3 regions of the Micromonospora sp. NPDC005324 genome follow, and region 3 is predicted to be linked to each of the others. Evidence: riboswitches for the same ligand, from Rfam matches in the RefSeq annotation. Region 3 holds a riboswitch; each other region holds the start of a gene.
The links. A riboswitch is a leader RNA that binds a small molecule or an ion and turns the genes downstream of it on or off. The one in region 3 is predicted to bind cobalamin.
Positions count from the first base shown of each region.

Region 1 (9,645 bases), on a different contig from region 3:
TTGAACGAGAACGGCACTGTGACGATCCGGCCGTCGAACTCGGGGATGGCCACCTGCATGGCGGCGTCCAGCGGGGACAGCCCGGCGGCGCTGTCGGCCCACTGCGCGCGGGTGCTGGTGAGGCAGAGCGCCTGGATGACCGGCACGTCCAGGGCGGCCAGGGCACCGACGTCCCAGGCGTCCTCGTCGCCACCACCGGAGGCGTCCGCGGCGACCGCGCCGCCGGCCGCGAGCACAGTGACCAGCAGCGCGTCACAGCGGGCGAAGAGCCCGAGTGGGCCGGCGCCCGCTGTCAGCCCGCGCAGCGAGCCGCAGAAGATCGGCAGCGGGTTGCCGCCGGCTCTGTGGACCGCGTCCGCGAGGACGTCGACGAAGTCGGTGTTGCCGGCGAGGGCGTGCGCCCGGTAGAAGACGATTCCCACTGTGGGCCGGTCCGGGTCGGCGGGGTGTTCGCCGTGCACGCCGTACGCCGGGGTGGGCGCGGGCGGGGCGAACCCCTCGCCGGTGAGCAGCACCGTGTCGGAGAGGAACCGGGCCAACTGCCCCAGGTTGTCCGGGCCGCCCTCCACCAGGTATGCCAGCGCCTGGGTGACGACCCCGGACGGCACTGTGGAGATCGCCATCAGCTCCGCGTCGGGCAGCGCCTCGCCGCCGAGCACGACAGTCGGTACACCGGTGGCGAGCACCGCGTCGAGGCCGTCCGGCCACGCCTGCCGACCGCCGAGCAGGCGTACGACGACGAGGGCGACCCCGTCGAGCAGGGCGGGCACCTCCTCGGCGGTGACCCGGGCGGGGTTGGCCAACCGGTAGTCGGCGCCGCTGGCGCGGGCGGCCAGCAGGTCGGTGTCGGCGGTGGACAGCAGCAGGATGCGCACGGAAGGCTCCGGAAAGTGACGCCCTGGGCCCTCACGGGGGCGACCGGGGCGATGCGGGTGGGTACGGCGTCAGCCGGTACGACGGCCCTGATGGACGGCGCAGCGACGCGTGGCGTCGGGGCCGGTCAGCGACGGGCGGTCGGCTCAGCGGTGCCGGTGGCCGGTGCCCTGGAGCGCAATACGACGATGATCGTCGATGAAAGAGACGCCGTGCGTCATCGGGTCCTCCTCGGGTGTCCACGCCCTGGGGTACATCCCGACGGCCGAAGTATCCTGGCTTCCGGATCGACGCTCTCCCCCGGCCTTCCAACCGCAGACACACGGCCGTGACTCACGAGGGGGGATCGCTCCCCGGTGACAGTGGCGGGACCGCGTCGGATTCGCACCGACTTCCTTCACTGCCGTCAGGCCGCGAATGCTGCCACACCGCCGCGCCGCCGGTCAACGCGGACCCCACCGCCACGCGGCCACGCTCACCACATTGACCTGCGAAGATATCGCTGCACGGGGATTGCCGCGCCCGATCAGCGGGCGTGGCGTTCCGGGTGGGCCCGGCTCCAGGTCCGCATCCGTTCCGGGTAGCCGGTGCGCGCCGCCTCGTAGAGCGGCACCGCGTGCTTGCGGGCGATGGCCCCGGCCGCGCGGGGCGTTCCGGTACGCCGCCGGATCCACTCGCCGTCGTGGGCGATCGCCATCACTGTGGTGTCCGTCGCGGTCGTCTCCGGCTCCAGGTAGAACTCCACCCCGCGCCGGGTGGCCACGAACGCCTCCAGCGCCGCGAGGTCGTCGCGGGTCGCCTCCCGGTCCAGCTTCGTCGGGGTCGCCTCGGCACCCCGTGACCGCCGATTGAACCAGCTCATGCCCCGCCCCTCTCGTCGACGCCCCTCCAGTGCAGCACCGATTCCTGGCAATACGCTGCACGCCGGATGGGAGAGAGCTGACCCGTGTCGGGAAATCCCTGTGGAACCCACTAGGGGTGGGCGGTGTCATGAGTGTGATCCGAACGGAGGCTCCCCTGGACGACGAGGCACTCGTCACCCGTGCTCGGGAAGGTGACCTGGAGGCGTACAACCTCCTGGTCGCCCGGCACACCGCGTCCGCGTACCGGACCGCGGTGCTGCTCGGCGCCGGCTCGGACTCCGAGGACGTCATCCAGGAGGCGTTTGTGAAGGCGTACCGGAAGCTGTCCCGTTACCGGGGTGACGCGTCCTTCCGGTCGTGGCTGCTCGCGATCGTCGCGAACGAGACCCGCAACCTGCACCGCTCCCGGGGTCGGCGCGACGGTCTCGTCCTGCGGGCCGCGGCAGCGGACCCGACGTCCGAGATCGCCGAGGACGACGCGGTCGGCGCGGTCCTCGCCGGGGAGCGCCGGGCGTCGCTGGTGCAGGCGCTGCGGCAACTGCCGGTACGGGACCGCGAGGTGATCGTCTGCCGGTTCTTCCTCGATCTCACCGAGGAGGAGACGGTGTCGGCTCTGGGCTGGCCCCGGGGCACTGTGAAGTCGCGCACGTCAAGGGCGCTGGCGAAGCTTCGTGGCCTGCTCGACGGTGCGGAGGTCCGGCATGGGTGACCTCGAACGGGAACTGCGCGACCTGGCCGCCTGGCTGGACACCCCCGATCCGCCCGACGTGACCGCCGGCGTCAGCGTACGACTCAGGGCGCCCGCGCCCCGGCGGCGCCGGTGGCGGTCGCTCGCCGCGGTGGCCCTCGTCGCAGTGCTGGTGGCGGTGTTGCCGCCGACGCGGGCCGCGATCGCCGACGTCGTCACGGGGCTGCTGCGCTTCGCCGGGGTCAGCATCGCCACCTCATCCGCCCCGACGCCGCCCGGCGGAACCGCGGCACCGTTGCCCGGGCAGCGTGCCGTCGCTCTGGACGAGGCCCAACGGGCGGTGCGGTTTCCGATCCGCCTGCCGGCGATGCTGGGCCCGCCGGAGCAGGTGCTGGTCGCCGACCCGGACGCCACGGGCCGGTACCGGGTGGCGACGCTGCTCTACGACGGCGGCGCGCTGCGCGTCGACGCGTTCGACGGTCACCTCGACCTGGCCTTCCACAAGGAGGTCACCCCGCCGGGCGCGGACTGGGTCCAGGTCAACGGCGACTTCGCCGTCTGGGTCGACGGCCCACACGTGTTGTCCTACGTGGACCGGGCGGGCGGGATCCGCAGGGAGACCGCCCGACTGGCCGCCTCGACCCTGATCTGGCAGGACAACGACGTGAGCTACCGGCTGGAGGGCAGCCTCACCAAGACCGAGGCGATCGAGATCGCGCGTTCACTGGGCTAGTACGCGGTCGGGTCCGGGCGGGTAGCGAATGTGTCGGACGCACGCGTCGACAGCCGGGCGGAGCGCCCGGTCTACGAGTCGTCTCGGCCCTGCCAGGTCGTCACACACGCCTCGTTGCCCTCGATGTCGGCGAGGACCCAGAAGGCGGGAGCATGGGACGCGGAGACAAGTCGGCCACCGGCCGTCAGCGCGGCGTCGATCCGCCGTGGCGCCTCGTCGTGCGGGACACAGATGTCGAAGTGGATGCGATTGCGGTCAGGGCGTGGCTGATCCATCTGCTGAAACCACATCGCCGGCCCCTGTCCGACCGGGTCGACGATCGGGTCCGTGGGACCGTCGGCTCCCGCCTCGTCCATGTAGCCCAGCACGGCCTTCCAGAACGGCCGGACCGCTGCGATGTCGAGCGCGTCGACAGCGATCTCCACGAGCTGGACCGACCGCGGCGCTCCCGTACCAATCTCAGGCTCCGTCAGTAGCCCGACGTCCCGCACTGCGGTGGAAATCCGATGCGCAAGGTCGATGTCGCAAGCGGTGAGCGCCGCCTGATCCGCCGACTGCAGGGTCAGGACGACCCGGTCTGGCCGGATGTCAGCGCGTAGGTGCCCATCGGCGTCGCCACCGCACACCGCCACCACGCGCGCCGCCACCTCGGTCGCCTGGACCAGTGAGCCGACGGGGACCGACGCGCGCAACGCGCCCAGCAGATAGCGCCATCCCTGGTCGCTGACCGCGTCCGAAGCCGCCCGCCGACCCAGTCTCTGTTCCACGTCGGCATCCTCACATGCGCCCGCAATTCCCCCTCTGTCCCCGCCGCCAACCCGGTAGACGTCCCGGTCGGGGCACTGGGAACCCGGCGGGCCCGGGCGGTGTCGGAAAGGTGCGACGAGTCCTCGGCGCGTACCGGAAGGGGCGGGATGGGTTCCTGGGGCAGGTTGATGCTGGCATCCTCGGTGGTCCTGCTGGCGGGGTGCACGACCACCACCAGCGGCGCGGCGCCGACGGCGAGTGCGGCCACCACGGCGAGCACCGCGACCGCCTGCGCGGCGCGGGTCGAGACGGGGTCGCTGCCCGACTGGGCGGACGCCGGGTTCAGCGGGGACGCGCGGGTTCCGCACGTCTTCGGCGCGAAGGGTGACATCGTGGCGGTGCTGTTCGCCCATCCGCTGCGGCGGGTCCGGACGGACGGGTCGAACAACAAGATCCTCTGGGTGGCCCGCGCCGCCACGACCTCGCCCGACCCGACCGCACCGGCAACCCTGGTGATCACCGCGAGGCTGGACGGCGCCGACACCCGGGTGATCCGGGAGGTCCCCGGTGGCCCCGGTCCGTCGATCATCGACCTGCCGCAGGCCGGCTGCTGGCGCCTCGACCTGCGCTGGTCCGGGCACACCGACATGATGGACCTGGTCTACGCCCCCTGACCGCACCCCTCGGGCCGCCTAGGCTGCCGATCATGCCCTTGGACGCACGGGTCGCGGCGGCCCGCAACAACGCTGAGTGGTGCGACATCGTCTGCGGCAGCCACGGGCTGGCCGGCCGTACCGACGGCGAGGCCTGGTCGGTCCCCCACCGTTCGCCACAGTGGTACCCGGACGCGGTCACAGTGCGGCCGGGCGTCGACGCCGAGGCCCTGCTGGCCCGGATCGACGCGGGGCCCGGCGCGTCGGTGAAGGACAGTTTCGCCGACCTCGACCTGTCCGGGTACGGGTTCCGGGTGCTCTTCGACGCGCAGTGGATCCACCGGCCACCGTCGGCACCACCTGTCGGCACACCGCTGGCCGCTGTCACCACGCCCGACGAGCTGGCGGCCTGGGCGGCGGCCCACGGCGGTGGAGAGCTGTTCCGGCCCGCGCTCCTGGCCGACCCCCGCGTACGCGTGCTCGCCCGCCGCGACGACCGAGGTGTGATCATCGGCGGGGCGGTGCTCAGCGGCGACGGCCCGTACGGCGTCTCCAACCTGTTCACCCGCACCGACAACCCCCGGGACATCTGGCGAGCGGTGTGCGTCACCCTGCCCGACGTGCCGATGGTCGGCTACGAAACCACAGCGGACCTCACGCCGGCGCTCTCCGCAGGCTTCACCACCACCGGCCCCCTACGCGTCTGGCTGCACGCCTAGCGCTCCGGCCACTGGCTCCGCGCACGGACAGCTATGCTGGCGGCATCGGCACCGATCCGGCCATCACCGGGGAGCCTCCGGAAGAACGGGCAGCTCGATCGCCCCGGTAGAACCGGACGTCGCGGCACGTCACGTCGCGAAATGGAGCGGCGCCCGCACCATCGGGGCGCAAGCGGGGTGGTACCGCGGAGTCCTGGCCATACGCCCGGCGCTTCGTCCCCGTGTGGGCAGTGAGCTGATGCCCGCGCGAGCGGACGTGGAGTGTAGGGAGAACGTCGGTGCCGGACGGTCCGTCGAAGTCGCCATTCGTGCCACTGCCCACCAAGATCGACCTTGGTGGCGTGGACCGCGCGGTCATCGAGTGGTGGCAGGCCAACAACGTGTTCGACCGGAGTCTGGAGCAGACGGCCGACGGTCCGCCGTGGGTGTTCTACGAGGGGCCGCCGACCGCCAACGGCACGCCGGGCACCCACCACATCGAGGCGAGGGTCTTCAAGGACCTCTTTCCCCGGTACCGCACGATGCGGGGCTTCTCGGTGCCACGCCGTGCCGGGTGGGACTGCCACGGCCTGCCCGTTGAGCTCGCTGTGGAGAAGGAGCTGGGGCTCAGCGGTAAGCCCGACATCGAGAAGATGGGCGTCGCGGAGTTCAACGCCCTGTGCCGCGCCTCGGTGCTGCGGCACGTGGACGAGTTCGTCCAGCTCAGCGAACGTATGGGTTACTGGATCGACCTGGAGCATCCGTACCAGACCATGTCCCCGGAGTACGTGGACAGCGTCTGGTGGTCACTGAAGCAGATCCACGACGGTGGGCGCCTGGTGGAGGACTTCCGGGTCGCGCCGTACTGCACCCGCGACGGCACGACCCTCTCCGACCACGAGGTGGCGCAGGGGTACGAGACCGTCACCGACCCCTCCGTGTACGTGCGGTTTCCGTTGCGCGGGGACGTGGCCGGCCACAGCGGCGTCGACCTGCTGATCTGGACCACCACCCCGTGGACCCTGGTGTCCAACACCGCCGTCGCCGTACACCCCACAGTGACGTACGCCCTCGCCCGCACCGGGGAGGGCACGTTCATCGTCGCCGAACCGCTGACCCGGCGGGTCCTCGGCGACGAGGCGGAGATCCTGGCGACCGTACCGGGGTCGGCCCTGGAGGGTCTGCGGTACGAACGGCCGTTCGACCTGGTGGACATCCCGGACGCGCACCGGGTGGTCCTCGCCGAGTACGTCACGACCGAGGACGGCACCGGCCTGGTGCACCAGGCGCCGGCCTTCGGCGCGGACGACCTCGCCGTCTGCCGCGCCTACGGGTTGCCGCTGGTCAACCCGGTCGCCCCGAACGGGCGGTTCACCGACGGCATCGACCTGGTCGGAGGGGTGTTCTTCAAGGACGCCGACGCGTTGCTCATCGACCGTCTCAGGACGTCCGGCCGGTTGTTCCGGCACGAACCGTTCGAGCACCCCTACCCGCACTGCTGGCGGTGCCATACCCCGCTGATGTACTACGCGCAGCCATCCTGGTACATCCGGACGACCGAGGTCCGCGACGAGCTGACGCGGGAGAACGAGAACACCAACTGGTTCCCGGAGCACATCAAGCACGGCCGCTACGGCGACTGGCTGAAGAACAACATCGACTGGGCGGTGTCCCGCTCCCGGTACTGGGGCACCCCGCTGCCGCTGTGGCGATGCCCGGACAACCACGTGACCGCTGTCGGTTCCCGTACGGAGCTCGGGGAGCTGGCCGGCGCCGACCTGTCCGAGCTGGATCCGCACCGCCCGTACGTCGACGAGATCACCTTCGCCTGCCCGGACTGCGGCCGGATCGCCACCCGGGTCCCCGAGGTGATCGACGCCTGGTACGACTCCGGGGCGATGCCGTTCGCGTCGTTGGGCTACCCCCACGTGCCGGGCAGCAGGGAGATCTTCGAGCGCACCTACCCGGCCCAGTACATCTGCGAGGCGATCGATCAGACGCGGGGATGGTTCTACACGCTGATGGCGGTGGGCACGCTGGTCTTCGACCGGTCCCCGTACGAGAACGTCGTCTGCCTCGGGCACATCCTGGCCGAGGACGGCCGCAAGATGAGCAAACACCTGGGCAACATCCTGCTGCCGATCCCGTTGATGGACACGCACGGCGCCGACGCGGTGCGCTGGTTCATGGCCTGCTCCGGCTCACCGTGGTCGCCGCGCCGGATCGGGCCCGGCCCACTCGACGAGATCGTCCGCAAGGTGTTGATGACCTACTGGAACACCGCGGCGTTCTTCTCCCTCTACGCGGCGAACTCCACCTGGGCGCCGCACCTGGCGCAGCCGGTCACCCAGCGGCCGGTGCTGGACCGGTGGGTCGTCGGCGAGGTCCACGCCCTCGCGGCGGCCGTCGACGAGCGACTCCAGAACTACGACACGGCGCGCGCCGGCCGACTGCTCGCCGACTTCATCGACGACCTGTCGAACTGGTACGTGCGGCGCTCGCGGCAGCGTTTCTGGGAGGGCGACCCCAACGCGCTCGCCACCCTGTACGAATGCCTCGACATCCTCACGCGGCTGCTCGCGCCGTTCGTTCCCTTCGTCACGGAGGAGGTGTGGCAGCAGGTCGTCCGGCGGGGGGCCGCGTCGGCCCCGGAGTCGGTGCACCTGGCGACCTGGCCCACACCCGACACCACACTGATCAGCACCGAGTTGTCGGCCCAGGTGGCCACGGCGCGGGCGCTGGCCGAGGCGGGCCGGTCCGCTCGGAAGACGAGCAGTCTTCGGATCCGTCAGCCGTTGAGCCGCGCGCTCGTCGGGCTGCCGGCCGGCACCGTTCTCCCGCAGGCGTTGCTGGACGACATCGGCGACGAGTTGAACGTCAAGGTCCTCCAGCCGCTCGATCCCCAGAGCGGGGTGATCGACGTGCAGGTCAAAGCGAACTTCCGGACCCTGGGCCGCCGATTCGGCAACCGCACCCAGCACGTCGCGAAGGCGATTGCCGCCGTGGCCCCCCGGGACCTGGTCGACGGCGTCCGGGCGAACGGGACGTACCCGCTGTCGGTCGACGGTGCGCAGGTCGAGGTGGGCCCGGACGACATCCTGATCACTGAGGTGCCGCGCACCGGTTGGGTAGTGGAGTCCCAACGCGGCGCGACGATCGCGTTGGACACCGAGATCACCCCCGAACTGGCAGCCGAAGGCGTCGCCCGCGACGTCGTCCGCATCGTCCAGCAGGCCCGCCGCGACGCTGACTTCGAGGTCGCCGACCGGATCACGGTGTCGATCGCCGCGCCCGCGGATGTCGCGGCGGCGATCTCCGCGCATCAGAAGCTCATCGCGCACGAGACCCTCGCGCTCCAGCTGACGGTCGTGGACGCGTTGTCGGAAGGGTTCTCCGGCACCGTGGGCGACGGTCAGGAGATCGTCGTGCACGTCGTACGGGCGTGAGCGGCGACGGCGTGACGATCAATGGAGACGGGTCAGGTCTTCCGGGGTCAGACGTAGAGCTCCGGCGGCGATGTTCTGCGCCAGGTGCTCCGGGTCGGTGGTGCCGGGGATGGCGAGCACGTGAGGGCCCTGGTGCAGGGTCCAGGCGAGGCGTACCTGCTGCGGGGTGACGCCGTGGGCGCTGGCGACCGCCTCCACGGCCTCGCCCTGCGCGGTGCTCGCGCCCGCCTCCCGCCCGGTGCCGGCCAGCGCGAAGAACGGTACGAAGGCGATGCCCCGCTCACCGCAGAGCCGGACGAAGGCGTCCTGCTCCCGGTAGGCGTCCACCCCGTAGTTGTTCTGCACGCAGACCACCGGCGCGATGCCCGCCACCTCGTCCAGCTGTTCCGGCCGGGCGTTGGAGAGCCCGAGGTGCCGGATCAGCCCGGCAGCCCGCAACTCGGCGAGCGCGCCGAACCGATCGGCCACCGGCACCGCACCCGGCCCCCGGCCGAGGCGCAGGTTCACCACGTCGAGCTGGTCGCGGCCGAGCCGGCGAAGGTTCTCCTCCACCTGGGCCCGCAACTGCGCCGGGGTGAACGCCTCGGTGAAGCCCGCCTCCGGGTCGTACCCGAAACCGACCTTGGTGGCGATCACCAGGTCCTCCGGGTACGGGGCGAGCGCCGCGCGGATCAGCTCGGTGGCGTAGCGGGCCGGGCCGGTGCCGACGCGCAGGGTGCCCCCGGGCGACACGTAGAACGCGGCGGTGTCGATGTGGTTGACGCCCAACTGCACGGCGCGGCGCAGCAGGGCGACGGCCCGGCCACCGTCGGGGTTCGCGGTGATCCGCATGGAGCCGAAGCCCATCCGGTGCACGGTGCGGTCGCCCAGGGTCCAGGTGCCCGCCGCGGCGGCGGTGATCTCGTCGGTTGGCATCGGGCGACCGTAACCAGTGCGGGTGCGCG
Region 1 is NZ_JBEXGE010000006.1:184,192-193,836, forward strand. Features, by position in the region: gene cobN (cobaltochelatase subunit CobN) at 1-875, opposite strand, end outside; cobalamin riboswitch at 1,142-1,271, opposite strand; gene ABZS40_RS08910 (hypothetical protein) at 1,400-1,735, opposite strand; gene ABZS40_RS08915 (RNA polymerase sigma factor) at 1,864-2,445, shown strand; gene ABZS40_RS08920 (hypothetical protein) at 2,438-3,157, shown strand; gene ABZS40_RS08925 (VOC family protein) at 3,229-3,924, opposite strand; gene ABZS40_RS08930 (hypothetical protein) at 4,093-4,578, shown strand; gene ABZS40_RS08935 (hypothetical protein) at 4,611-5,276, shown strand; gene ileS (isoleucine--tRNA ligase) at 5,555-8,701, shown strand; gene ABZS40_RS08945 (aldo/keto reductase) at 8,720-9,616, opposite strand.
Region 1: linked by a shared signal. The riboswitch ahead of cobN (cobaltochelatase subunit CobN) and the one ahead of ABZS40_RS25700 (ribonucleoside-diphosphate reductase subunit alpha) in region 3 are both predicted to bind cobalamin.

Region 2 (9,645 bases), on a different contig from region 3:
ACAGCAGCGACGACGCCCAGGTGGGGTGCACGGCGAGGTACCAGTCGGGGGCGATGACGGTGGTCGTCTGCATGAGGACCAGGCCGAAGAAGCCGTGCGCCATCATCGACGCCAGGTGGATGATCACCAGCAGGGGATGGGGGAGGCGGCGGCGGCCCGGGTCGACACCGATGAGCACCCAGAACAGCAGATAGCCCGCGACCACGAAGTGGGTGAGCATCGCGAGGTGACCGAGGTGGGAGCGCATCAGCACGCCGAGCAGGTCGCTGAAGTACAGGCCGAACAGGCTGGCGGCGTAGATGCCCAGCGCGACGAGCGGATGGGTGAGCAGTTTCGTGAGCCGGCTGTGCACCGCGATCAGCAGCCACTCCCGGGCACCGCGTACCCCCGGATCGGCCGGTCGACGCAGGGTGCGCAGAGCGAGGGTGACCGGTGCGCCGCCGACCAGCAGGATCGGCACCAGCATCGACAACACCATGTGCTGGGCCATGTGCGCGCTGAACAGCACGTACGCGTAGCGGGCGACACCGAGGTTGGTGGTCGCGGCGAGCAGCAGCAGCCCGCCCACCCAACGTGCCGTCCGGGTGAGCGGCCAGCGGTGTCCGCCGACATGCATCCGTCGCACGCCGGCCAGATAACCGCCGATGCCGAGAACGCAGAGGGTCAAGAAGAACATGTCCGGCAGCGGCTGCCCGAGCAGGTTGCCCGCAGTGGGTGCGGCGGGCATCGGGAAGCCGAGCAGTTCGGTGATCGGGTCGGCGTCGGTGCCGGCCTCGGCGACCGGAGTGGGGCTGCGGGAGAGCGCCACCGCCAACCCCACGGTGGCGGCGAACACGATCAGTTCACCGGTGGCCAGTCGGCCGAACGCCCATCGCCTTCCGGCGCGCAACGCCGGCAGGGCGCGGTAGCGGTGTATCGCCCCGAGCGTGCCGAGGACCAGCAATGCGGCGAGCTTGCCGAGCACCAACCAGCCGTAGCGGGAGTGCCAAAGCTGGTCGACCGACCCGAGGCGGACGGCGGCGTTGGTCGCCCCGCTGACCGACACGGCGACGAAGCAGCCCAGGGCGAGGCGACTGTACCGAGCGGTGGCGTCGGCCAGCAGTCGACTGCGTCGTACCACCAGCAGGGCGATGAGGGCGCCGATCCACACTGCGGCGGCGAGGATGTGCAGGGCCAGGCTGGTGACGGCGATCTGGTGGTTGCCGGCCCCGGCGGAGTGCCCGGTGAAGGCCGGGGGTAGCACCGCCACCAGGGCCAGGACCGCGACGGTCGCGGCGAGCCCACGGGACACTCCGGATCGGGCCAGCAGTGCCACGGTCAGGGCCAGTGCGGCCTGCAACGTGAGCGACTGGCCTTGCGAGATGGTGGTGGCGAAGCTGACGACCGTCGCGGGCCCGAGCGTCGTCAGTGGTTGTCCGAGGAGGTCCGAGGCGGTCAGCGCCATCACTGACAGCGCCGTCACCGACCAACCGAGCGCGGCGACACCGGCCCGTCGCAGGAGCAGGTAGCCGTGCGGCGAGACACTGCGTCCGTCGCCGGGCAGCAGGAACGCGGCGGTCACCAGCATGCCGACGGTGACGGTGGCGAGACCGTCGGACAGTAGCCGGAGCACGGGTAGTGCCCGAGTCGTGCTCGGCCCCGCGTCGGGAAGGCCCGGAATCGCGGCCGTGAACGCGCCCCCGACCCGCAGGCCCAGCACCAACACTGTGACCCCCGACGCGACGACGGCGACCGTGACCAACCAGCCGGATCCCGAAGCACCCCTGTCCCGGCCGGCGGCCGGGGCTGGAGCGGTCGGGGTTACCGAGGCGGTGGCGACGGTGCGGGCACCGCTCGGATCGTCGATGGCGGACTGCCGTGGTTCTGTGTCGGACACGTGTTGACCTTGCTTGGTGAGGTGATGAGGCGAGCCGACCGCCGGGGGGCGGGTCGGATCAGCGCCGGGCCGCCCGCCGCCACAGCAGCCCAGCCGCCACCAGGACGAGGAGGGCCAACGCGGCACCCGCGACGACGAGTACACCGGCGCTCGGCCCGCCGGGCTCCACTGCGGCGGCGGCGGGCGCTGACGCGCTGACGTTGGCGGCCGGCGCGGTGGTGGACGTGGGATCGGCCACAGTGAACGGATAGGACCCCTGCACCGGGTGCCCGTCGACGGAGACGACCCGGTAGGCGACCGTGTATGTCCCGTTCGGCAGGGTGTCGGTCACCTGGACCGTGCTCTTCGCTCCGGTGACCACCGGTGCGCCGGTGGGAAGCTTCCGCTTGGCGGCATCGGTGAGCACGATCGTGGTGAACGCGGGGTCGAGTCGCTGCATGAATTCGAGCGTGACCTCGGTCGGTGCGCTCGGCAGCGTCGCGTCCCGAGCGGGCGTGGCCGTCTTGAGCGAGTTGTGCGCCCAGGCCGGGCTGGCGGGGATGAGCACCGCCACGAGCACGGCGAGCACCGCCGCGCCGAGCCGGACGGCGGTGGGGCGGGACGGCGGCACGGTCATCCGAGCACCTGCTCGCCGATCCAACCACCCGGTTCACATCCGGGCGGGATGGCGAAGACGGCGGACCCGATCGGCGTGGTCCACTCGTTGAGCAGGTCCCGGTCGGCCAGCCGGCGCTGGATGGGCAGGTACTGCCGGGCGATGTCGGCCTGGTAGGACGTGAAGATCAAGCCGGTGTCGGCGTGCCCCTCGGCTGTCGGCACCCCGTCGTAGTTGTAGGGCCGGCGCAGGATTTTCAGCCGGTCGTCGGTGACGTGGGCGCGGGTCATGTGAGAGAAGTCGGGGATGACGGTGAGGCCGTCCGGGTCGGTGGCGGCGAAGTCGGGTTCGTCGTGTTCGGCGGTGCCGGTGAGCGGGGCGCCGGTGTCGAGCCGTCGCCCGACGGCGAGTTCGCGGTCGGTCCGGCCGAGCAGGTCCCAGGTTTCCATGTTCATGCTGATCCGCCGCAGCACCAGTGTGGTGCTGTCGCGCAGCCACGCCGGGCCGTCCGGCGCCCAGAGCGCGGTGTCCAGCGGTGTGCCGGGTCGGGGGTTGGCGGTGCCGTCGAGCTGACCGAACAAATTGCGCTGGGTGTGGCCGCCCGGCTCGACACCGGGGCTGCGCCGGAAGCCCTGCTGGACCCACCGCACCGTGGCGAACGGTCGGCTGTCCTTGATCAGGACCCGTTGGGCGTGGGCGACGGAGATCGCGTCGTCCGCGCAGATCTGGAGCAGCAGGTCACCGCCGGACCAGGCCGGCTGGAGCCGGTCGATGCGGAACGACGGCAGGTCGGCGACTGATGCCGGCCGGCGGTCGTCGACGCCGGCCGCCCGGTAGAGGCCCGGCCCGAAGCCGAAGGTCACCGTCAGCCGTGCCGGCAGCAGCCCGAGTTCGGCCTCGGTGTCGGCCAGCGCAGGTCGGCCCTGGGTGAGCCGGGCGGCGTCGTCGGTGAGCAACCGCAACATCCGACCCAGGGCGGCCCGGTCGACGCCGGCCCGCACTGTGAGCGCCACGAACGACGCGTGCGCCTGTGGTTCGGTGGCCACCCCGGCCTGCCGGGCGCCGTGGAACGGCTCGACCAGGCCGCCGACCGTCGCCACTGGCGTCGTGTCGGCGGCAGTCGCCGATGGTGGTCCGGTCCTCCCGACACGGGTGGCGGCGATCGCGGCACCGCCGGCCAGTGCTCCGCCGGCGGCCAAGGCTCCGCCGGTGAGCAGGCCACGCCTGCTCACCGGCCGGACCTGTGGCGTCTGCGTCACGATGCCGGGCTCATGCTCGTCCCCGGCGTGGGGCTCATGCTGGGCATGGGCTCGCCGTGCCCGGGGGCGTAGCTCTCCTGCGCGCCGGTGAACGGCTTGGCCACGGCGCTGAACTGCTGGGTCTTGCCGTCGGCGAAGGTCAGCGTGAAGGTCAACTCGTCGCCGGCCTGGACGGGCTTGGTGAGGTTCATCAGCATGAGGTGGTCGCCGCCGGGCTCCAGGGCGTGGGTGCTCTTGGCCTTGATCACGATGCCGCCCTGCTTGGCCTGCATGACCATCTTGCCGTCCTTCATGGCCATCTCGTGCAGCTCCATCGGCGACAGGGAGGTCGTGGCATTCGTCACCGTGACATCGGTGTCGCCGTCGTTGACCAGGGTCCCGAAGGCCGCCGTCATGCCCTTGTCAGCCGCCTTCACCCACGGGTCACGAATGCCGATCACGCCAGCGTCCGGGTTGGCCGAGGCCGACGCGGACGGGCCCGCCTGAGCTGTCGACGGAGAGTCGGACGAGCCGCAGCCGGCGACGCCCACCGTCAGGATCGCGGCGGCGAGGACGGCGGCCGAGCGGCGGCGTGAAGCGTTCGGGCTGGTGGTGCGCATGTGTTATTCCTCCGATGGTTGCTGCTGGGAGGTTGGTCGGCCGCAGCTGGGAGAAAGTTCCGGACTCAGGGCACGTTGATCGTGAACTCCCCGGTGTGCACAGTGCCGGCGACCTGGAAGTCGAAGAAGGCTCGGTACCGCCCTGAACTCGGCGCGGTCAGCCAGAACTTGACGGTCCCGTCGACCAGCTCCTGCTCGGGGTGGACGTGCACGTAGCCGAGGTCGCCCTCACGAACGACGACCAGGTGCCCGTACGCGCCCAGGTACCGCTCCAGCTGCGCGGGTACGGTCGGGTCGGCGCTGACCTGGAAGTGGATTGGCGCCGTCACCCCCACCGTCGGGGTGCCGGTCATCGACACCGCGTACGGACCAGCCGTCGCCTGCGACTGCGCTGGCGGCAGCGCGGTCGGGTTGTGCGCGCCGGGCACGATGTGGTCGACGCCCAGCACGAGAGGCTGCTGCTTGCCGTCGGCCGCGGTGACGGAGAAGTCGGCGAAGACGCGGTAGCCGCCGGGTCGGGCCAGCGTCAGGGGGACGCTCCAGGTGCCGTCGGGCGCCATCGTCGGGTGCAGGTGCTGGTAGCCGGCCAGGTCGCGGCCCACCACGATCAGGTGCAACGGCTTGTCGTGGACGACCGCGAAGGTCGTTGCCGGCTGCCGGTCGGTCCCGACGATGCGGAACCGGTAGTCGCCGCGTACACCAGGGGGTTGGGACCGCTCCAGCGGTTGCAGGGTGTACCCGCCGGCGCTGACCGTCGTCCCGGTCGCCAGCGTCGCGCCCGTCGCGTCGTCACCCCGATGCGTGTGCGGCCCCGTACCGGCCGGGTGTTGGTGCCCGTCGGTCGCGGAGCCCACCTGGCCCGAGTCGGGCGGTCCGCCGGCTGACGGTCGTGCGTTGCCGGTCGCCGGACTCTCGTCGGCGGTGCCGATACGGGCCAACCCGAACCCGGCCAGCAGAGCGATCACCAGCCCGCCGACGAGCAGCGCCAGGTGGGTGTTGCTCAACCGGGACCCAGGCGTCGCGGCGGCGAGGTCCGTGTCGGGCCGTGGTCCGGGGTCGACAGTCAGCTCGCCGTCCGTGCTGGCGAGGGCCTTGGTCACCTGATCGGTAGGCGTCCGATCGACCGCAACGCCCGTGCGGGCCGTGACGACAGTGTTGCCCTTGCGCGCCGCCGGCAGGGTGCCGGGCCGCCGCTCGTCGCTCGCGGTACGCGCGACGACGCCGGTCGCCGCGCCGACCTTGCCCCCGACGGTCTTGTCAGCGCCGGCCTTGCCCCCGACAGTCTTGTCACCGGCAGCCTTGCCTCCGACGGTCCTGCCGGTGCCGGCCCTGTTCGGGGTACGGGCGCCACCGCCGCGTCGGCCGGAGGTCGCCCCCGAGGTACGGCCCCGGCCGGTGGGTGTGCCGGCGGATCGGCGACGCCAGACGACGAACCCGGCCACCACCCCGACCGCCGCCGCCCAGCCAGCCCAGGCCAGTGCCCCGGGACCGCTCTCCTCGGTCGACCCGGTCGACGGGGCCGCCGCAGCCGGCGGCGTCGACGGATCGTCAGCGGTGGTCGGCACCGCCGAGGCCTGCCCGGACGTGCTGTGCTGCTCGGTGGCGGCCACCAGCGCCGGGTCCGGTTGGGTCGACGGCGGGCTCCACCCTGTCGGCGCTGCCGTCACCCGCCCGTCGTAGCGGAAGGTCAGGGTGCCCCGCACGGTGTCGCCGTCCGAGGCGACCGACAGGTAGCTCACCGAGTACTGGCCCTTGGCGGGCAGGTGGGCGACGGACACCACAGCGGGGAACCCCGTCGTGTACTCCCGTGGCTCGAACTGCCCGTTGACCAGGAAGTACTCCCGTACCGGCTTCTGCTCCCCGTACGACCAGCCGTTGTCGACACGGGTGCCGCCCGGGGCGGTGATCGTGAAGAACGCGTTGGAGGCTGCCTTCTCGGTGAAGTACAGCTGCACCGACGTCAATGGCTCGCGCACTGTGGCGCCGCTCGCCGGTGTCGACATGGCGAGGGTCCCGTGAGCTGCGGCGGGTTGGGCGGACGCGAGGAGGGCGACCGCCGAGGCGAGGAGGAACGCGAGGAGGCCCGAGACCACCCGCCCGCAAGTCTGGGGGAGACGACGCATCTGGATATCCTCACCCTCGCGAGACTTTTTTCAAGGGGTGACGATCTTCTTCCTCAAATGGCAAAAGTTGACGATCAGGCCATCCGTCGCCGCGGCAGGACGCCGCGGGTGGACACATTCCCTGGCCAGCTATGCTCGCCGACGGCGCTGGTTCGCCCCGTCGTGACCGGCTGGGCGTCGTAAGAGGGAACCCGGTGAAAATCCGGGGCTGCCCCGCAGCGGTGAGTGGGAACGACCGCCGTCATCAGCACTGGGCCAGTGGCCTGGGAAGCGACGGCCAGTAGGCGATCGGCGCGCAGCCGGTCGGGCCCGCGAGTCCGAAGACCTGCCAGTGCCGCGCACACAACCGTGTGCGCTGCCGTCGGCCTCGCGGGTGGGCTGAGCGGGTGACGGGCCGTGCGTGTGGCGCACGGCCAGGCCCTCGCCAGCGTGTGTCCGCGACCCGGCGGTGTGGTTTCCCGAGGGACGGACTACCGCTGTGCACGACACCACCACCATCGCCGGCCGAGCGCCGTCGGCGTCGCACCTGACCCTTTCGCAGATCATGGACCAGCACCACACCAACCTGATGGGTACCGTGCACGGCGGCCGGATCCTCAACCTCATCGACTCCGTCGCCGGTGTGGTCGCTGCCCGGCACTCCGACGGGCCGGCAGTGACCGCCGCCATCGACGAGACGGCGTTTCTCCGCGCGGTGCGGGTCGGCGACGTCGTGCACGTCGACGCCCGGATCACCTGGGCCGGCCGCAGCTCGATGGAGGTGGCCGTCAAGGTGACCGCCGACCGGTGGGACCGCGCGGTGCCGCCCACCGACGTGGCCACCGCCCACCTGGTCATGGTCGCCATCGACGACGACGGCCAGCCTCGGACGGTGCCGCCGCTGCTACCGGAGACCGACGGGGACCGCCGACGGTACCGGGAGGCGGAGATCCGCCGGAAGCACCGACTGGCGCTGCGGCGCGCGCTGCTCGACGGTGCCGAAGACGACTGACCCGCGCGCGGTCCGTCCAACTCCCAGCGGTGCTCGGCCTGGACCTGGCCGGTGTCGTCGCGGCGGTCGCCGTGGACGTGACCGGCTTCGCAGTCGTCCGCACCGTCACCGCGACCATCGTCAACAACGTCATTGTGGCGGCGGCCGTGCGTCCCCTGCTGTGCGCGACGCGGAGGAGCCTGCTCGCGACCGCTTGCTCAGCGAAGCTGGTCGGCAAGGCTACGCACCGCCTCATCGAACGCCTTGTCGGATTCGTAGGGGCTGTGTCCTTTGATCGGGGGCGAGACGTCGTCACCGGCCGGAGCTGTGACGCCGTGTGGGTCGCGAAGCCGGCGGTCCACCGCCGCCGTTCGACCGACGGCGTCGGACGCCTCGTCGGGTCGCGGCGTCGGGAAAACGCGGCCGCCGATGGGATCGGTGTCCCGCCACAGGTTCACCCACCGCCAGTCGACCCGGTCGGCGATCTCGTGAATCACCTCGTCGCTGACGTAGGCGGGAAAGAGTCGGGCGTACAACCGTCGAAGGGGCGAGCCGTGGGTGAGCAGGGCGATCCGGTCGGCGACCCGTGGCGGCAGTTGGAGCACGGTCGCGGCGAGCAGGACGGAGCCGTGGCTGTGTCCGGTGAGCACCACCACGTTGCCGGAGTCGACGAGGTGAGTGATCCGGCAGGTCAGTTCGGGCACGGCCCGTTCGGCGTAGCACGGTGGCGCGAACGGGTGCGCGGCTCTGGGCCAGAAGGTGCCCAGGTCCCACAGCACGCCGACGTACCGGCGAAATCCGGGGGTGCGGTAGGCGAAGATTCCACCGACGATGAGGCCGACGATGATGGCGGCGATCAGGTAGCTGCCGACCCCGATGCCGACGTTGACGGAACTGGCCGGCAGCCGCAGGTAGCGCTGGACCAGTTCGCCGGGAGGCGTCGGCAGCAGGCCAAGCGCAACCGCCGCTACGCCGACTCCGGCAAGGCAGGCGTAGAGCACCGCGAGCGGCACCAGCCGCTCGGTGAACCGGGCACGGGCGATGCTTCTGCGCACCTGCCGCAGTCGCGGTGTGGCATCGCTCGGTGCATCTGGGAAGTCACGAGCAACGATTGCCGACGCGGCACGGACCCGGCCCGGTCGTGACGCCAGCGTTACCACGCTGGCGACGGCCAGCGTCACCAGCACCGCCAGCGTAAAGCCGAGAAGCGCCCAGATGCAGGACCGCGGAGGGCTGGTAATCAGCGTCCCCGCGGTCGGCGCGCCCCTGTTCAGGACGTCGGACACCCGATAGACCATTTCAGCGGAGAACGCGAGCGCCAGACTGATCGCGGCCACGGAGGTCGCCAGGGCGCCGAACCCGAGCGAGGGCGCGACATCCGGCTCTCGATCCCGGTGCCAGAACAGCACCACCCCCAGGGCAGCCAGCAGCACCGCCTGACCGGTGAACAGCCCGACGACTGTCAGGTTGTAGCCGGGCAGCCCGTTCCGCTCCGGCCAGGAGGCCGAACTGGTCAGAACGTAAATCCAGACCAGCACGGTCAGGCCGAGGGCGATCGGGCGCAGCGCGCTGACCAACCGGTCGAGCCGCCGTTCCGTGGGCGCGGTCAGGGGTGGAGTGCAGAGCAGAACCGCGCAGGTGATCAGCACGAGTCCGGCAGCTGCCGCCAGCGTGACGGTGCCGATCGACAATCCTTGTGCGGCCCGGGCGCCGAGCAGGCTGAGGTCCAGCGTGGCGAACGCCGCCGCGACGTGAATCGAGCGCAGTCGGCCGATGAGCGGCTCGTTGTCCCACCGGCCGACGGCGGTGAGCCGGTTCGCCGCAAGGGGCTGGTCGGCCGCACGGAAGACGTGGAACGGGAGTGCCGGGCGAGCGCTGATCGCCCACACCAGGCTGATGGCCGCAGCCGGCACCAGCGCGAGCACCGCGAGGCGCAGTCCGGCCGGACGCTCCCCGAGCCAGGAGAGCCAACTGCGTCCGGCCAGGCACTCCGGCGAGGACATGCACTTCCACGCAATCACATCCAGCGTGGTCCCCACGATGCTCAGCACGTACATCCCGGTCAGGGTGAGTGCCAACAACCGACACAGGGCCTTGATCACCGGGTCCGATCGGGTTCCGGCCGGACGCATCCAGATGGCGAGGTTGATCAGCATGAAGGGCAGCAGGATCACCATCGCCAGCGTTCGCGCCGCGTTGCCAGCGGGCAGGTTGTTCCAGCGG
Region 2 is NZ_JBEXGE010000021.1:51,824-61,468, reverse strand. Features, by position in the region: gene ABZS40_RS21895 (cytochrome c oxidase assembly protein) at 1-1,876, opposite strand, end outside; gene ABZS40_RS21890 (copper resistance CopC family protein) at 1,935-2,492, opposite strand; gene ABZS40_RS21885 (Dyp-type peroxidase) at 2,489-3,703, opposite strand; gene ABZS40_RS21880 (copper chaperone PCu(A)C) at 3,727-4,329, opposite strand; gene ABZS40_RS21875 (copper resistance protein CopC) at 4,395-6,452, opposite strand; cobalamin riboswitch at 6,584-6,800, shown strand; gene ABZS40_RS21870 (acyl-CoA thioesterase) at 6,931-7,443, shown strand; gene ABZS40_RS21865 (hypothetical protein) at 7,641-9,645, opposite strand, start outside.
Region 2: linked by a shared signal. The riboswitch ahead of ABZS40_RS21870 (acyl-CoA thioesterase) and the one ahead of ABZS40_RS25700 (ribonucleoside-diphosphate reductase subunit alpha) in region 3 are both predicted to bind cobalamin.

Region 3 (9,645 bases):
GTCCGGAGGCCCGGTTCGACCTGGACGACCGCGACCTGGTCTGGGCCGACATCGCCCCCCACCTGTACGCGCAGGCCGCCGCCCGACAGTGGGACCCGCAGACCGCGGTGCCGTGGAATCACCCGTTCGCGCTGCCGGCCGACGTCGAGGCCGCAGTGGTGCAGGTGATGACCTATCTGGTCGAGAACGAGCAGGCCGCCCTCGTCGTGCCGGCCCGGTTCGTGGGGCGCATCCATCCGCACTTTCGGGAGGTGGTGCAGCTGCTCGCCGTGCAGATGGCCGACGAGGCGCGGCACATGGAGGTCTTCAGCCGGCGGGCGCTGCTGCGGGGCGCCGAGATGGGAACGTCATCCGCCGGCGGTCGGCAGTCGCTGTTCACGCTCGTCGCGGAGTCGGACTTCGCGTTGGCATCGTTCCTGCTCTCCGTGCTCGGCGAGGGCAGCTTCGTCGATCTGCTCTCGTTCCTGCACGACAACGCCCCGGACCCGGTGACACGCCGGATCTGTTGGCTCGCCATGCAGGACGAGCGCCGGCACGTGGTGTTCGGCATGGCCCACCTGGAGCATCAGGCGCAGCTGGATCCGCTGCTGCGGGACCGGCTGCGGGCGGCGATCCACCGCCGCCACGACGCGCTGGTCGACACCGCGGGGCTCAACGCGGATGTCTTCGACGCGCTGGTGGTGCTCGCGGCGGGTGGTTGGCATCCGGACGACGTGTCCGGCGGCTTCGACCGGGTGCAGGCTCTGCAACACGCGATGGACCAGGGCCGTCAGCGCCGCCTCGTCCGCCTGGGTTTCCGGCCCGACGAGGCAGCGGCACTCTCCGCCCTGCACACCCGCAACTTCATGTAGCGATACCGTGGAGCGGCCATGGACAGGAATACCAGCGCGGTCCGCGAGGAACTGCTGCGGTTGCGCGAGCAGACCGAGGCTCAGGCCACCGCCCTGGAGGGCGACCTGAGGGGCCTCTTCGAGGCGTCCCGGTCCTCCAACGCCGATGACGAGCACGACCCGGAGGGCAGCACCATCGCCTTCGAACGCGCGCAGCTCACCGCCGTCCTGGACGCGGCCCGCCGACGCGTCGCCGAGTTGGACATCGCGTTGCGTCGGGTCGACGACGGCAGTTACGGCGTGTGCGAAGGATGCTCCCGGCCCATCCCCGCCGAACGGCTCGTCGCCCGCCCCTCGGCGCGCACCTGCGTGGCCTGCGCCAGCCGGCGATGAGGGCGCCGCCCGACCGGGAGTCCGCCCGGCCGGCCGGGGGTCGCGGCCAACCGACGCCAGCCCACGGTTGCAGCGTCGGGCGACCAACATCACCATCCACGAAACAACCGATCCCGAGGTCATCATCGCCGAGTTCGAGTATCAGGGCACCGTCGCTGACACCGGGGAGCGATTCGCACTGCCCGGCATCTTCGTGCTCCGCGTGCGCGATAGCGAGATCGTCAGCTCGCACGACTACTTCGACCATCTCACCGCCGCTCGAATCCGTGGCCAACTCGACGGGCTCGTCGCGGCCGTCAAGGCAGTCCCCAGCACGTCGACGTGACACAGCCCAGAGTCAGTCGAGGACAGGGCTGCGCCGTTCCAGGAGGACGACGTCGCGCCAGCGGTCGTGGTGCCGACCAACCCGCTCGCGTACTCCGATGACGCGGAAGCCGGCCCGCTGGTGCAGCGCCAGGCTGGCGGTGTTCTCCGGGAAGATCCCGGACTGAATCGTCCAGATGCCGGCCGCCTCGGTGGAGGCGACCAGCGTGTCGAGCAGCAGTCGGGCGACGCCGCGCCCCTGGGCCGCCGGGTGGACGTAGACGGAGTGCTCCACCACTCCGGCGTAGACCGCGCGGGTCGAGGTCGGCGAGACGGCGACCCAGCCGAGAACCGTTCCACCCGGGTCGTCGGCCACGAACCGGTGCCCGGCCAGCCGAGCGGCGTCGAACGCCGCCCAGCTCGGCGCGGCGACCTCGAAACTGGCGTCACCGGTGTCCAGGCCGGCCTGGTAGATCGCCAGGACCCGGTCGGCGTCGGCGGCAGCCATCGGTCGCACGGTGATGTCGGCCATCAGCACGGTCCTTTCCGCGGGCAGGAGGCTCGACGGCAGCTCAACCGGCCGGGCCTCAGCGCCGCCCAGCGTAGATGGCGCGGTCGCCGAGTTCCTCCTCGATGCGGATGAGCTGGTTGTACTTCGCCGTGCGGTCGGAGCGCGACAGTGAGCCGGTCTTGATCTGCCCGCATCCGACACCCACGGCCAGGTCAGCGATCGTGGTGTCCTCGGTCTCCCCGGACCGGTGCGACATCACCACCCGATACCCGGCCTTGTGGGCGGCGTCCACCGTCGCCAGGGTCTCGGTGAGCGTGCCGATCTGGTTGACCTTGACCAGGATCGCGTTGGCGTAACCGCCGTCGATCCCGTCGCGCAGCCGGTCGACGTCGGTGCAGAAGACGTCGTCGCCGACCAGCTGCACGCGCTCTCCCGTCGCCGCCGTCAGCCGCTTCCAGCCGGCGATGTCGTCCTCGGCCATTGGGTCCTCGATCGAGCTGATCGGGTAACGGGAGACAAGGTCGAGCAGATAGTCGATGTGCTCGTCGACGGTGCGCTGGCGTCCCTCGCCGACGTAGTCGTAGACGCCGTCGTGGAAGAACTCCGAGCTGGCCGGGTCGAGGCAGATCAGCACGTCGGCGCCGGGCTCGTAGCCGGTGTCCTCGATGGCGCGCAGCACGAACCGCAGCGCCTCGTCGGCGTCCGTGACGTTCGGCGCGAAGCCGCCCTCGTCACCGACGTTGGTGTTGTGCCCGGCGGCGGCCAGGGACGCCTTGAGGGTGTGGAAGACCTCCGCGCCCATGCGGACCGCCTCGGCGAAGGTCTGCGCGCCGACCGGGGCGATCATGAACTCCTGGAAGTCGAGCGGATTGTCGGCGTGCGCGCCACCGTTGATGATGTTCATCATGGGCACCGGCAGCAGGCGGGCGCCGACGCCACCGACGTAGCGGTACAGCGGCTGCCGGTGGGCCGACGCCGCCGACCTGGCGGTCGCCAGGGACACCGCCAGGATCGCGTTGGCGCCCAGTCGACCCTTGTCCTTCGACCCGTCGAGCTCGATCATCGTCTCGTCGATCAGGGCCTGGTCCTCCGCGTCGAGCCCGAGCACGGCGTCGGCGATCTCGCCGTTGACCGCGGCGACCGCCCTCCCGACGCCCCTGCCGTGAAACCGCGCCCGGTCTCCGTCGCGCAGCTCGACCGCCTCGTTCGCCCCCGTCGACGCCCCGGAGGGTACGGCCGCCCGGCCGGTCGAACCGTCGCTGAGTTCCACGTCGGCCTCCACTGTCGGGTTGCCCCTGCTGTCGAGGATCTGTCGCGCCCGCACCCGACTGACTGCCGTCATCACACACTCCCTGTTCAGGCTGCCTTTTCGCAGCCAGACTGGCAGGAAACGGCGGCCCTGGCACCGCGACGATCGCCACGTTGACCCGTACCCCGGGGTGCGGGTTTAGGGTCGCGGGATGCGGGTGGGTGAGTTGGCACGGCGGACCGGGACCACGGTCCGGGCACTGCGGTACTACGAGTCGGCCGGGCTCGTGGTGCCCCGGCGGCTGAGCAACGGCTACCGCGAGTACGACCCCATGGCGGTGCGCTTGGTGGCCCAGATCCGCGAGCTGATGGCACTCGGCCTCACCGTCGAGGAGACCCGGCCCTTCGTGGAGTCGATAGCCGGTGGCGCCGACGACACCGACGTGTGCGCGGCGGCAGTGGCCACGTACCGCAGCACGATCACCCATCTGCAGGAGCGGATTGGTCTGTTGAGCGCCCAGCGGGACGCGCTGGACGCGCGCCTCGACGCCGCCGCTACCCAGGTCGTGCCCGGTGGTCGGGCGGAAGGCGGCGACACCGCGGAGCTGGTCGGCGTCAGATTGCCACCGCTGTCGTTCTACGGCACCGACGGCCGTCCGGTCGATCTCGGCGCGCTCGGCGACGGACGCAGCGTCATCTTCGTCTACCCACTGACCGGACGGCCGGGCGTCGACCTGCCCAACGGGCTGCTGGAGATCCACGGCGCCCGCGGCAGCACCGAGCAGGCCGCCTGGTTCCGCGACCACCACGCGGAACTTCGCGCGGCCGGCGCCGCCCGGGTGTACGGCCTGTCCGCGCAGTCGACCGGATACCAGCGGGAACTCGCCCACCGGCTGCGGCTGCCCTACCCGCTGATCCCCGACCCGAGGCTGACCCTGGCCGACGCGCTGCGGCTGCCAACCCGCACCGCCGGTGACATGACCGTCTACGAACGACTGACGCTGATCGTCGCCGACGGCAAGGTGGAACACGTCTTCCACCCGATCCCGGACCCGGCGTCGCACCCACTGGACGTCATGCGGTGGCTCACCAAGCGACGCCCGGCCTCCGGATCGGTCGCCGCCTAGAATTCGTCGTCGAACTCGCCGCACTGCTCGGCGTCCATCCTTACTTCTGCAACATGATCGATGCGGCGTCCGCCACAACACCCAACGACCAATCGAGCTGACGGCATTCGCTCGGACCCGCGCACTCGAGGCAGCCGCCTGAACGCCACGGCTGGTCAAGTGCCCGAGTCCAGTGAGCATCAAGCGTCCGCATGGCGGCGAACAGTTCGTCTGCCCGACTTACCGGTTCAACGATCGGCACGGCGACACCCTCCCGCGTTCACGACGTTGGCTCCACCTGGGGGCAGCGACCATCTGCCGCGCTCCCCCAGGTGGGTGTGCGGCCGAGAACCCAGGAGTTTGCCGAAACCAGGGAACGCGACCTAGCTGCAACCTATTCCAACTTGTAGGAGCAGGTCAACGTGCTTCGTGGAACTTGTTGGAACAGGTCCCCTCGTGATCAGATTGGGCTGCCGAAACCAGGGAACCTTACGGAGATCGACCCATGCCGACCGAGCGAGTGGACTACCGGCGGATCGCCAACGAGATCGCGGGAAAAATCAAATCGGGTGAGCTTGCTCCGGGCGAGAAGCTGCCGTCCACCCGCGAGCTGGCCGAACAGTACGGCGTGCACATCTCCACGATCAACCGGGTCATGACGATCCTCAAAGACCGCGAGTTGGTCGAGGGCCATCCAGGCAAAGGTGTCTACGTCGCAGAGGCCCAGAGCTGAGCACGCCGCTTCCTTCATCAATTGATGAGAAGCAGCTCAGCACCGTCGTGTTTAGACGGAGTGGCTGTCAGCCAACCCCGCACCGCCTCGTCGATCATGGAGTTGCGGTGGGTGACAAAGTGCCTGCACCACACCAAATCAGGCACCACAGCTCCATGATCGACGAGACTGGAACGCCCCTTCCCCGCGATCTTGCACTTCCTGTCGCGACATAAAAGAGCATTGCGCGCAAATCGGCGACCGAAAGTGCAAGATCGGCGCGGACGGGGCGTTCCTCAGGGGCAACGCGTGGGTTGAGGTTGCCGCCTAGAAGTCGTCGTCGAAGGCGACAGTGCCCGTCACCCCGACCTGGTACGCCGACACCCGCCGCTCGAAGAAGTTGGACAGCTCCTGCACGTCCTGCAACTCCATGAAGCCGAACGGGTTGCTCGACCCGTAGTGCGGCGCGATGCCGAGTTGGGCGAGGCGGCGGTCGGCGACGTGCTGGAGGTACTCCCGCATGTCGGCCAACGTCAGCCCGGGCACACCGTGGCCCACCAGGTCCTCGGCGAACCGCACCTCACACTCGACGGCCTCGGTGAGCATCCGGCGAACCTGGTCGGCGAGGTCGTCGTCGAACAGGTCCGGCTCCTCGGCGCGGACGGTGTCGACGACGTCGAACGCGAACGCCATGTGCATGGACTCGTCGCGGAACACCCAGTTGGTGCCCGAGGCGAGACCGTGCAGCAGGCCGCGGGAACGCAGGAAGTAGACGTACGCGAACGCGCCGTAGAAGAACAACCCCTCGATGCAGGCGGCGAAGCAGATCAGGTTGAGCAGGAACGTCCGTCGGTCCTCGCGGGACCGCAGCTCCCGCAGGTCGTTCAGGGAGTCGATCCAGCGAAAGCAGAATTCGGCCTTACGACGGATCGAGGGGATGTTCTCGATGGCCGCGAAGGCCTCGAAGCGCTCCGTCTCGTCGGGCACGTACGTGTCGAGCAGGTTGAGGTAGAACTGGACGTGCACGGCCTCCTCGAACAGCTGGCGGGACAGGTAGAGGCGGCCCTCCGGGCTGTTCACGTGCTGGTAGAGGTTGAGCACCAGGTTGTTGGCGACGATCGTGTCACCGGTGGCGAAGAACGCCACCAGTCGGCTGACCAGGTGCCGTTCGGCCGGCGACAGCTTGTCCAGGTCGGCGAGGTCGGCGTGCAGGTCGACCTCCTCGACCGTCCACGTGTTGCGGATCGCGTCGCGGAACCTGTCGAAGAAGTGCGGGTAGCGCATCGGGCGCAGAGTCAGGTCCATCCCGGGGTCGAGCAGCATGTGCGTGGTCCTCGTGTCGGTGGTGCCGGCGTCGGTGATGGCTTCGGCGGGAGTCACTGGCAGGCCTCGCACGACTCGGGGTTCTCCAGCGAGCAGGCCAGCGCCTCCGCGTCGACGACGACGGGTGCGACAGCGCTGACGGTGGCCTGCTGGATCCGCGTCGCGGGGCGCGAGCGCAGGTAGTAGGTGGTCTTCAGCCCGGCCTTCCAGGCGTACAGGTACATCGAGGAGAGCTTGCCGATGGTCGGCGCGGCCAGGAACAGGTTCAGCGACTGGGACTGGTCGATGAACGGGGCGCGGGCCGCGGCCAGGTCGATCAACGCCCGCTGCGGCAGCTCCCACGCGGTGCGGAACAGCTCCCGTACGCCGGCCGGCAGCTCGGCGATGTCCTGCACCGACCCCTCCGCCCGCTTGATCGCCGAACGGATCCGCTCTGTCCACAGACCACGGGCCTTCAACTCGCGTACCAGAGCGGTGTTGACCTGGAGGAACTCCCCCGACAGGGTCTCCCGCTTGAACAGGTTGGACACCTGCGGCTCGATGCACTCGTAGCACCCGGCGATCGAGGCGATGGTCGCGGTCGGCGCGACCGCCACCAGCAGCGAGTTGCGCAGCCCGTACGCCTCGACCCGCTCGCGCAGCGCGTCCCACCGCGCGGTCTGCGTACCCTCGACACCCCACAGGTCGGGCTGGAGCTGGCCCCGCGCGGCCCGGGTCTGCGGGTACGCCGGGTGCGCGCCGAAGTCGCGCGCCAGGTCGGCGGAGGTCTCCAGCGCGGTCAGGTACAACTCCTCGCTGATCCGGGTGGACAGCTCGCGGGCGGCCGGCGAGTCGAACGGCAGCCGCAGCGCGAAGAAGACGTCCTGGAGGCCCATCAGCCCGAGCCCCACCGGCCGCCAGCGGGGGTTGCTCGCCGCCGCCTGCGCGGTCGGGTAGTAGTTGATGTCGATGACCCGGTCGAGGAAGGTCACCGCGGTCCGCACCGTGGCGCGCAACCGCTCCCAGTCGATGCCGCCGGCGGTGAGGTGGGCGGCGAGGTTCACCGAGCCGAGGTTGCACACGGCGGTCTCGGCGTCGCTGGACACCTCGACGATCTCGGTGCAGAGGTTGGACAGGTGCACCACGTTGCCCGGCTCGGCGGTCTGGTTGCAGAGGCGGTTGGCGGCGTCCTTGAAGGTCATCCAGCCGTTGCCGGTCTGGGCGAGGGTCCGCATCATCTTCCCGTACAGCTCCCGCGCCGGGACCTGCCGCACGTAGCGCCCCTGCGCCTCGGCCTCCCGGTACGCGGCGTCGAACCGCTCCCCCCACAGGTCGGGCAGCTCGGGCACCTCGTGCGGGTCGAACAGCGACCACAGCTCGTCGGCCTCGACCCGGCGCATGAACTCGTCCGGGATCCAGTTGGCCAGGTTGAGGTTGTGGGTGCGCCGGGCGTCCTCGCCGGTGTTGTCCCGCAGTTGCAGGAACTCCTCGATGTCCGGGTGCCACGGCTCCAGGTAGACGCAGGCCGCGCCCTTGCGTCGGCCACCCTGGTTCACCGCGGCGACGCTCGCGTCCAGCGTGCGCAGCCACGGCACGATCCCGTTGGACTGCCCGTTCGTGCCCCGGATCAGCGCGCCGCGGGAGCGGACCCGGGAGTACGCGATGCCGATGCCACCGGCGAACTTGGAGAGGTTGGCGACCTGGGCGTACCGCTGGTAGATCGAGTCCAGCTCGTCGAGCGGAGAGTCGACCAGGTAGCAGGAGGACATCTGGGTGTGCCGGGTGCCGGAGTTGAACAAGGTCGGTGAGCTGGGCAGGTAGGCCAGGCTGGACATCAGCCGGTAGAAGTCGACCGCCTCGTCGGCCGTCCGGGACAGGCCGCAGGCCACCCGCAGCAGCCAGTGCTGCGGGGTCTCCATCACCAGTCGGCTGGTGGGGTGGCGCAGCAGGTAGCGGTCGTACACGGTGCGCAGGCCGAAGTACTCGAACCGGCGGTCGCCGTTCGGGTCGATGGCGTGGTCGAGCGTCGCGGCGTGTGCGGCGACGAACGCGGCGGTGTCGTCACCGATCAGTCCCTCGGCGTGGCCGACCCGGATCGCCGCGCTGAACGAGGTGATGCCCTGTCGACGCACCTCCTTGTCGACGTAGCCGGCCAGCAGCCGCGCGGCGAGGCGCGAATACTGCGGCTCCTCACCGATCATCTCGGCGGCGGTCTGGATGGACAGCCGGTCCAGTTCGGCAGTGGTCGCGCCGTCGTAGAGGCCGCTGATGGTGCGGGTGGCAACTCGCATCGGGTCGACGTCGGCCAGGTCGTCGGCCCACCGCTCGACCGCCCGGACGATCCTGTTCACGTCCACGGGCTCGGTGCCGCCGTCGCGCTTGCGAACCTGCATCGGCGTCCGCCGCGCTGTCGCGTCGCCGCTGGCAGGGACTACCTCGGTGACTGTCACCACTCGCTCCTCGGAGTTCGAGACCTGGTGGCCCGGACGCGAGGAGACAGACACCGACGGACGCCACGCCAGCCCGGCGTGGGTCAGGTGGCGTCAGCCGTCCCACGCGGCCTCGGACCGCCGCCCACCCGGGTGCGGGTACGCGGCGCGCTGGCAGGTCTTCGGACTCGCGGGCACGACCGGGCTCGCCGGTCTCCTACTGGCCGTCGCTTCCCAGGCCGATTGGCGGCCCAGTGCTGATGACGGCGGTCGTTCCCACTCACCGCTGCGGGACAGTCCCGGATTTCCACCGGGTTCCCTGTTGCCTCGACCGCCCCGGATGAGCGGCCGAACCAGCTGCGCTCGACACCATATATAGGGACGCAGCCGTTGTCACACCCCACATGTCGGTGTCGGGCGTGTCGGTGCCGACTCGGTGACCACCGTCACCAACCCGGCCGAGCACGCCAGGCCGTCCGACGCGGGCAACGGAGACAGGGCTCCCGTGCGACGAGAAACATCCTATGTCTGGACGCCTGCGGTGATCGACATCGTTGACCTGTTGAGACAGCCCTCCGTATACTCCCAGTGATCATCTGATCTTTAGCCTAGCCGGGCGAGGAGCGCATGCCGCAGATCACCGCCGTCACCGTCGAGGACGTCCGCTTCCCCACCTCCCTGACCGCTGACGGGTCAGACGCCATGAACAAGGACGGCGACTACTCGGCGGCCTACGTCATCCTGCACACCGACGGCGTCGACGGCGTGGGCGCGCCACTCGCGGGGCACGGCCTGACCTTCACCATCGGTC
Region 3 is NZ_JBEXGE010000028.1:76,246-85,890, forward strand. Features, by position in the region: gene ABZS40_RS25660 (ferritin-like domain-containing protein) at 1-851, shown strand, start outside; gene ABZS40_RS25665 (TraR/DksA C4-type zinc finger protein) at 870-1,223, shown strand; gene ABZS40_RS25670 (hypothetical protein) at 1,291-1,548, shown strand; gene ABZS40_RS25675 (N-acetyltransferase family protein) at 1,561-2,058, opposite strand; gene eno (phosphopyruvate hydratase) at 2,114-3,379, opposite strand; gene ABZS40_RS25685 (MerR family transcriptional regulator) at 3,498-4,412, shown strand; gene ABZS40_RS25690 (winged helix-turn-helix domain-containing protein) at 4,897-5,124, shown strand; gene ABZS40_RS25695 (ribonucleotide-diphosphate reductase subunit beta) at 5,431-6,426, opposite strand; gene ABZS40_RS25700 (ribonucleoside-diphosphate reductase subunit alpha) at 6,480-8,798, opposite strand; cobalamin riboswitch at 8,990-9,207, opposite strand; gene ABZS40_RS25705 (enolase C-terminal domain-like protein) at 9,462-9,645, shown strand, end outside.